DNA from 4 places in the Sporosarcina sp. So3-204 genome. Region 1 is predicted to be linked to each of the others. Evidence: riboswitches for the same ligand, from Rfam matches in the RefSeq annotation. Region 1 holds a riboswitch; each other region holds the start of a gene.

Region 1 (2,203 bases):
CGAACCAATTACTTTATTCTACAATATCAATATATCCTAAGTCTACTTATCGGACTTGAAGGTATTTTAAGAACCCATCTTTAGAGTTCAATAAAAACTTAAAATCACCACTACATCAAAAAAGCTGTTTAATTAGGAATTCTCCCAAGTTAAACAGCTTAGTTAAACCGTTGCCCGCACTCGTCCTTAATTGGCTTTCAAACTGATAAGAATTAAGGTAATTCCTGCAAACAAGCAAACCATTCGAGTCAAAGAAACCTTTTCTCCTAAACCCATTAATGCAATTCCCGTTGTAATAATTAACACGCAAGGTCCCACTAATGCCAATAATGTATTGATATAAAAGGCTTTTTCTAAATCATTCAATTTGTACATTAGCATTGCAGCCGTGATATCTACACTACCTGAAAAAATCCTTAACAAGATAATCATCAAAAGTGCTCTTTCAATCAATAACAATGCTCCTTGTATTTAAATTTTTCCATATTAGACATTGTACAGTGTATGTAAGTTTTAATACTTTCATTATAGAAATATGAAACAGATCAGCTTATTACTTCATTCAATTTATACCAGATCCCCCACCACACAATATTCAGTTGTATTCATTGAAACGAAAAAGTACCAGCAATTAAAACAGTATAAAACCGTTTTAGTCGCTGGTACCTATTTTATTCTTTATTTGTTTTCACTCAACCAAATAGTCATTTTGTTTTCTGCATATTCATTTTCGTACGTATACCATTCATCACCAAGATCCAAAGTATGTAGTTTATCCTTAAACTTTTGGATTGGCTTTCGTTCTTTGAGCATTGTTAATAAGTGCTCAGATGTATCTTTATCCTGTTCATTAGCGAAAAGCACCATTAAATCATATGCTTCAGTGGATAAAATTTGTGGTATCACAACTAAATCCTTTGTTGCATCACTATCATCCCAAACAATTATAGGTTCTTCTATGTCCGATTCCGGATTATCTACGACTATCTCTTTTGTAACTCGATTATAAACACTCGACATTTCCTCGTTGTTAAATAAAAACGCTTCAACCAATTCGTTCAATAAAGACATTAATATACCACCTTTTCAATTCTAAATAAAATTTGTAATCATTTCGATTTTGACAAATCAAAAGACGATGTGTTCACCAAATACATCGTTCATTATATCACGTTTCTTCTGCTCTACTATTAAAGTCAAACGATTAATCTCTTCCTGCAGCTTCTTAATCTCATCCAATTCTTCTTGGATATAAGCCTTCGATATTGAATCGCCTTTTTCAAAGTAATCAATTTTCTTTTGCAATTTAGCGATTTCATGATGCCGCCTCATCGAACTGGAAGAACTTGACACTTTATTCTCTTGTAATTGTTCACGTTGCGCATATAGATCTTGTAATTTCTTCATAATAAACCCCCAATTTTTTCAAACAAAAACCCTTCCCTAAAAGAGAGAAGAGTTTTTTGCATACAAAAAATTTCTACTCATCATTCAGGTGTGGTTCCTCCTGTTGGATGTAGCACCTTACCGGCTGGCAGGTTGCTGAGACTTCGTAGGGCCAATTCCCTCCATCTCTCTTGATAAGAAAAGAGTCTGTTGTTCGATTAGCTTAATTATAGGGTGAGTTTAGCTTGAAAGTCAAATGGTTTAAGGATTCTCAAACATTTAAAGTCCTTCTTTTCTAGAAATAAATCTTTATTTCTTAGGAATCATACAATGCAAAAACGAGTGCCCATGCATACTGTTATGTCTAATGGGAATGCAGATTATTTTACCAAACTCGCGAAATTTAATAGTGGGTAAAGGACATGTTAGTTCAGTTGACAGTATATCTTTTAGTATAATTATTTTTATAGTTTAAAGTATACATATATGGGAATAAAATATTCAATGTACATTAATCTAGGGGGAAGAGATTTGGAAAAACTATGGATAGATGAAGATATTAAAAAGTATGTTAAAGATCATAAACAAGATTTTGAAAACCAATTATTAAGTCAAGCTGTAAATGTTGGAGATAAAATTGACGATATCTTAAGAATTGGGGAAGTTGACCTTATTAACAATGCACACAAACTAGTGAATTATGTCATTAATGGAGATAAACTTACGGAACTTCAATTATTTGCCAAACAAGAAGGAATAGCATGGGCTACCCATTCGATACCGTTATCTTTTAAACTGGAATGGGTACAAGCGATTC
Region 2 (2,203 bases), 330 kb from region 1:
CAGTACGGAACACATATCGATGCACCGATTCATTTTGTGAGAGACACCAGATATGTCGAAGAATTAGATTTAAAGGAATTGGTTTTACCGCTTGTCGTTATTGACAAATCGAGTGAATCTGCTGAAAATCATGATTTTACGCTAACAGTACAAGATGTATTAGATTTTGAAGAAGTACATGGCAAAATTGACGCAGGGACATTTGTCGCGCTTAGATCAGATTGGAGCAAACGCTGGCCAAACGAAGAGGCGTTTAATAATAAGGATGCCGAAGGAAATAACCGTATTCCAGGTTGGGGGCTAGATGCCTTAAAGTTTTTATATGAGGAAAGAAATATAAAAGCAGTTGGACATGAAACATACGATACTGATTCGAGTATTGATTTTCAACGTAATAAAGCGCTACATGGTGAATACTATGTGCTTGAACAGGATACGTTCCAAGTAGAATTGTTAACGAATCTTGATCAATTACCAGCTACTGGTGCAATTATCTTTAATATCGTACCGAAACCAGAAAAAGCATCAGGATTTCCTGTAAGATCTTTTGCAATCTTACCTTAATTAAAAACGAATGTGTAAATATGAATACTATCGAAGTCTGAATTTATTAAATACATTGACTATATAGACTTGATTATTCTTTCTTAAAAGTGTTGCAAATTAAAATACATTGATGTAAAGTGATGTTAATAAACAAATCACACAACTTAATAGATTTTCTTATCTAGAGAGGTAGAGGGACTGGCCCTATGACACTTCAGCAACCGCCAAGTTTTGGCAAGGTGCTAATTCCAGCAAGTCTGAAAATGACTTGGAAGATGAGCAGACCTCTAATTTATTTTTTAGAATCATCTTCCTAGCGAAATACGGAAGGTGATTTTTTTATTTGCTTTTATTATTGAGAGGGGATTAGTTGATGGTTAATTATAAAAAAGAAACTGAGTTAGCGCAAATTGGCAATAAGAAAGACGAAAGCTTAGGTTCAATTAACACCCCTGTGTATTTTTCAACAGCATATAGACATGATGAAATAGGATTAGGTAACGGTTATGCGTATTCTAGAACGGGAACACCGACCAGGGACGTATTACAAGAAGGATTAGCACGACTTGAAAATGGTGACAATGGATTTGCTTGCAGCTCAGGGATGAGTGCAATTCAACTCGTATTTATGTTATTTGAAAAAGATAATCATTTCATCGTATCCAGAGATATTTACGGCGGCTCATATAGAATGTTCGAAATATTTGAGAAGAAGTATGGCTTTACTTTCTCTTATTGGAACGGTGAGAATCCAGATGAGTTGGAGAAACTAATCCAACCAAACACAAAAGCAATATTCCTTGAAACACCGACAAATCCATTGATGAAAGAAACGGATATTAAGGAGACTTCTAAATTCGCGAAAAAAAATGATTTACTTTTAATCGTTGATAACACTTTTTATAGTCCGTATATTCAACGTCCAATTGAAGAAGGTGCTGATATTGTCATTCATAGTGCTACTAAATATTTAGGCGGACATAATGATTTACTAGCTGGTGTCGTTGTATCAAAAGGTAAAGAGATAGGAGAAGAACTGGAATACTTGCACAATGCTTCAGGCGCAATCTTAGCACCTTTTGATTGTTGGCTTTTAATGAGAGGTCTAAAAACGTTAGCGATTAGAATGGCGCAACATGAACGAAATGCTAAACAAGTGAAAGAATACTTACTTGCTCATTCGCTTGTAACTGATGTTTATTATCCTGGTAGAGGCGGTATGGTTAGCTTCTTAATTAAGGATGAGGCACTTGTCCCGACATTTCTAAAATCATTAGATTTAATTACTTTTGCAGAAAGTTTAGGTGGAGTTGAAAGTTTTATCACTTATCCTGCGACTCAAACCCATACAGATATTCCTGAAAAAGAAAGAAATGAATATGGTTTAACAAATTGCTTACTACGTGTATCAGTAGGGATTGAACATGTAGATGATTTGATTATAGATTTTGAACAAGCTTTTGAGGTATGTAAAGATTTGTTGAAACAGAAAGTCTAGGAGAAGGAAGTGTAGTTATTGAACTTGCTAGATACTTTAAAAGAACGCATTTTAATAGGGGACGGTGCAATGGGCTCGCTTCTCTATTCACATGGCGTGGATCGATGTTTTGAAGAATTGAATCTTACACATCCCGATCAAGTACTTCAAATTCACCAA
Region 3 (2,203 bases), 1.6 Mb from region 1:
ACCATAAAATGGAGAAGATGTAAACGCACCACTGAAAGCAGGATGCGCCATAAGTGGTAATTGAATCTCGTTATCTTCCGCTAATTCCTGCATGGCATCAAGTCCGTAAGCATGAACATTAAATAACAATGCATCCGCACCTAGTTCTCTTGCTTTTCTTGCTTTATCTTTTAGGTCTGACGTTCGTCCGGTTAAATTAACTGCATATAATGTACGTTGTCCCGTTTCTTCAAAAACTTCTTGCAGCACTTTTTTTCCAATTGAAATTCTTTTTTCAAAAGGGGTTAACGGGTTATCAAAAAGAATTTCATCATCTTTGACAAGGTCCACACCACCAAGTGCTTGCTGTCTAAGTTGTTCAGTAAGGTAATCTAGATCCCTACCAATGACTCCTTTAAATATACTCATAATTAATGGTCGGTTATGTACATTAAGTTTACCTCGAATCCCATCTATACCAAAACGTGGACCAGGAAAGTGTTGCAAAAGTGAATCATCAAATTCTAAATCCAATAGTTTAACTTCGCCATCTAATGATAGTTTACCAAATACGGTTGTCAGTATTGCTGGTAAATCTGCTGAAAAGTTTGCAGCAGGATATGTGATTTTTACTTCTGCTTTAATTAACCCGGGTTTATGTGGATGAGGTGTTTCTGGGAACTCGGTGACAGAAGCAACAATACCTTTATGTTTTTTTAATTGTTCTTGTTGAAGTAATGGCAGATCTGTCCATGATCCAATTGTTAAACCAAGTGCAATGCTTTCTGCTCTCTTATCAATTGAACCTTGCTTTCCGTATAGTTGATAACTTGCTGTTAGACCACTCATTTTATTTCAGCTCCTTTACGAAATAAAAAACCTTTTCTAATTTAGAAGAGGTTTCAAGAACGACTTCTCATTGTTCAGCAATTTAGCTGCAAGAATTAGCACCGTTTCCTTTGAAGGTTCGGTTGCCGGGTATCATTGGGCTTGTCCCTCCACCAACTCTAAATAAGATTAGCTATTCAATTAAAATCGTAGTCTGATTATTTCACTCATAAAGAGATTTGTCAATATTATCAAAAACTGAAAAAATAGAATTGACATGACTTGCAATTAAGTGCTAGAATATTATTTAAATAGCATAACTTTTTGAATTGTATAACTCTTATCAAGAGCTGGCATAGGGAAATTGGCCCGATGACGCCCAGCAACCGACCTTAATACCGTTGTGAAACGGGGCGCTTTTACTTTGGCGCCTGGGAATTTTATTCCTGTAGGGCACGGTGCTAATTCCATCAGATGATGACGTGTAAACGTATGGATTCTGAAAGATGAGAGGCAAGGAATTTCTTATTCTTTAGCCTCTTTCCATTATGGATAGGGCTTTTTATTTTGGATAAAGAAAGGATGAGTGATGTGACAACAGCTATATATGAGAAATATGTTGAATTAACTAAAGAGTCAGCGATTGAAATCGCAAAAAACAATCGCTTTTATTCCGAGCATGCCGATTTGATATGTAAGGAAATTGGCGATGGAAACTTAAATTATGTCTTTCTATTAACAGATGTTATTACAAAAAAGTCTTTAATTATTAAACAAGCATTGCCTTATGCAAAAGTAGTTGGAGAGAGCTGGCCGCTAACTTTGAAACGTGCAGAAATTGAAGCGAATGCTTTGAAAAAACACGGAGAGTTTGTACCTGCTTTAGTGCCAAAAGTATACGAAATTGACACTGAATTAGCAATAACGATTATGGAAGATCTATCACATTTAACGGTTGCGAGAGAAGGATTAATTGCAGGTAATAATTATCCGTTGCTTGCATCAGATATTGGTGAGTATCTTGCTAAGACACTATTCTATACATCGGATTTTGCCTTGCATCCTTTTGAAAAGAAGAAGTTAGTTAAGGAATTTTCCAATCCAGAACTGTGCAAAATATCAGAAGACCTCGTTTTTACAGATCCATTTTTCAATGCAGAAACAAATAACATAGAAGATTTATTGAAATCAGATGTCGAATTAATTTGGGCAAATACATTGCTGAAATTAGAAGTTGCCAAGCTGAAAAAAATTTTTTTAACTGAAGCAGAAGCTTTATTACACGGTGATTTGCATACTGGAAGTATTTTTGTAAGTGAAACGGAAACAAAGGTTTTTGATCCTGAGTTTGCATTTTACGGACCTATCGGATTCGACATTGGTCAATTCATTGCAA
Region 4 (2,203 bases), 1.1 Mb from region 1:
TGGGCTAGATCTGCAATCGTATCTTCTACAGATTCAAGTCCGACTGATAGACGAATCAAATCTTCAGAAACGCCCGACTTTACTAAATCTTTAGCACTCAACTGTTGATGTGTCGTTGAAGCAGGATGTATAATAAGTGACTTCGCATCCCCAACATTTGCAACATGCGACCAGATTTTCACGTTATCAATTACTTTACGACCCTCATCACGTCCACCTTTAATACCAAAGTTTACAATTGAACCAAAGCCGTTTTTCAAATATTTTTTCCCGAGCTCATAAGATGGATGATCTTCAAGCCCATTATAGTTAACCCATTCTACAGAAGGATGTTCTTTCAAGAATTTCACAACTGCTAACGCATTTTCATTATGTCTTGGAACTCGTAAATGAAGCGTCTCAAGTCCTTGTAAGAAATTAAATGCACTATCCGGATTTAAGCAAGGGCCAAAGTCGCGTAATAATTGAACTCGAAGTTTCGTTGCAAATGCCGCGCCTGCTGCATCGATACCGTATCGAAGACCATGATACGTCGTGTCCGGCTCCGTAAAGCCAGAAAATCTTCCTTGCGTCCAATCAAACTTTCCAGCATCAACAACTACGCCACCGATTGTTGTACCATGTCCGCCAATCCATTTTGTTGCTGAATGAATAACCACATCTGCACCAAATTCAATTGGATTTGAACCATAAGGTGATGGGAATGTATTGTCAATAAGTAATGGAAGTCCATTTTCATGTGCAATATTTGCAACAGCCTCGATATCAAGAACATTTAAACTTGGGTTACCCACAGTTTCAGCAAATATCCCCTTCGTTTTATCTGTAATCGCTGCTCGGAAGTTTTCAGGGTCAGTCGAATCAACAAACTTCACATTAATACCATAACGTGGAAGTGTTACTGCAAATAAGTTAAATGTACCACCATACAAGTTGCTAGCTGCAATAATTTCATCCCCAGCTTCTGCGATATTCATAACAGAGAAAGCAATTGCTGCCATACCTGAAGATAAAGCAACTGCTGCGGAACCACCTTCTAATAATGCAACACGCTGTTCAAACACATCAACAGTAGGGTTTGTTATACGGGAATAGATATTACCTGCCTTTTGCAATGCAAATACACCTTGTGCATGTTCCGTATCAGGGAATACATATGCAGTCGTTCTATAAATTGGTACAGCGCGTGATCCTGTTGTTGGATCTGGTTGTTGTCCGCCGTGCAATAATTGTGTTTCAGGTTTTAAGTTTGTCATTTTCTATTACCTCCAGTGTTTTTTAGATAGATATACGGGTGCGTTAGGGATAATTTCAGAAAATAAAAATACCCCCTTCACTTAAGAAGAGGGTTATGCTTTCGCTAATTCCTCCTCTTATCTTTCAGAATCGTTTGCACGAAACTGTAGGAAGTAGCACCTGTGCAAGTTCATAACTTGCCGGTTGCTGGGCATCACAGGGCCTATTCCCTCTGCCGCTCTTGATAAGAGTATGATTGATTCTGTTTTCCATCTTGTTACACAGTATAGAGGGACACTCTATTGAATGTCAAGCGTTATTTAGTAATTGTTCTGAAGTTTCATACTAGCAACTCAATATAAGAAGTCTAGCCATATTTTAATAGCCGTCCCTAAAATAAGGAACGCTAAAACCCCTTGCAATACTTTCGTATTTGATTTCCGCCCAATCTTCACGCCTAATGGTGCAGCGATTAAACTAGCTACAATCAAGACCAATGCAGGTCCGTAAAGCACTTGATCAGTTGACACCTTGCCAATTGTTGACCCGATCGAGGAAATAAGTGTAATTGCTAGTGAAGTCGCAATTGTCATTCGAGTAGGTATTTTCAACACAACCAACATAATTGGTACAAGAATAAAAGCACCACCTGCGCCTACAATTCCTGCTGCAATTCCAACAATAAAAGAAAATGCCGCCGCTAACCAATGATTAAATATTAATTGATCAGCTGGAACATCATCTAACTGCTTTTTCGGAATGAACATCATAACTGCTGCTATTGTCGCTAAAATGCCGTATACGAAATTCACAGCTCCTTCAGACATCGCGGTTGACCCAAAACCACCTATAAAACTCCCGATAATGATGCTGGATCCCATATATATAACTAGTTTTTTGTTAATGTAGTCACTTTTACGATAAGCCCACACGCCTGATAGTGTTGCAAATAATACTTGTACCGCAC

Evidence for each region. Region 1 has a riboswitch for S-adenosylmethionine ahead of AC3RV6_RS14220 (hypothetical protein). Riboswitches for the same ligand answer to the same signal wherever they lie in the genome.
Region 2: it holds a riboswitch for S-adenosylmethionine, as region 1 does, so the genes downstream of both, AC3RV6_RS15840 (PLP-dependent transferase) here and AC3RV6_RS14220 (hypothetical protein) in region 1, are expected to answer to the same signal.
Region 3: it holds a riboswitch for S-adenosylmethionine, as region 1 does, so the genes downstream of both, mtnW (2,3-diketo-5-methylthiopentyl-1-phosphate enolase) here and AC3RV6_RS14220 (hypothetical protein) in region 1, are expected to answer to the same signal.
Region 4: it holds a riboswitch for S-adenosylmethionine, as region 1 does, so the genes downstream of both, AC3RV6_RS01040 (O-acetylhomoserine aminocarboxypropyltransferase/cysteine synthase family protein) here and AC3RV6_RS14220 (hypothetical protein) in region 1, are expected to answer to the same signal.

The regions. Positions count from the first base shown of each region.
Region 1 is NZ_CM176485.1:2,881,271-2,883,473, forward strand. Features, by position in the region: gene AC3RV6_RS14210 (YqhV family protein) at 187-459, opposite strand; gene AC3RV6_RS14215 (UPF0158 family protein) at 679-1,071, opposite strand; gene AC3RV6_RS14220 (hypothetical protein) at 1,129-1,407, opposite strand; SAM riboswitch class I at 1,482-1,587, opposite strand; gene AC3RV6_RS14225 (STAS domain-containing protein) at 1,891-2,203, shown strand, end outside.
Region 2 is NZ_CM176485.1:3,211,774-3,213,976, reverse strand. Features, by position in the region: gene AC3RV6_RS15845 (cyclase family protein) at 1-564, shown strand, start outside; SAM riboswitch class I at 721-828, shown strand; gene AC3RV6_RS15840 (PLP-dependent transferase) at 920-2,044, shown strand; gene AC3RV6_RS15835 (bifunctional homocysteine S-methyltransferase/methylenetetrahydrofolate reductase) at 2,063-2,203, shown strand, end outside.
Region 3 is NZ_CM176485.1:1,314,546-1,316,748, forward strand. Features, by position in the region: gene mtnW (2,3-diketo-5-methylthiopentyl-1-phosphate enolase) at 1-828, opposite strand, end outside; SAM riboswitch class I at 893-997, opposite strand; SAM riboswitch class I at 1,145-1,320, shown strand; gene mtnK (S-methyl-5-thioribose kinase) at 1,390-2,203, shown strand, end outside.
Region 4 is NZ_CM176485.1:207,129-209,331, reverse strand. Features, by position in the region: gene AC3RV6_RS01040 (O-acetylhomoserine aminocarboxypropyltransferase/cysteine synthase family protein) at 1-1,256, opposite strand, end outside; SAM riboswitch class I at 1,371-1,487, opposite strand; gene AC3RV6_RS01035 (sulfite exporter TauE/SafE family protein) at 1,590-2,203, opposite strand, start outside.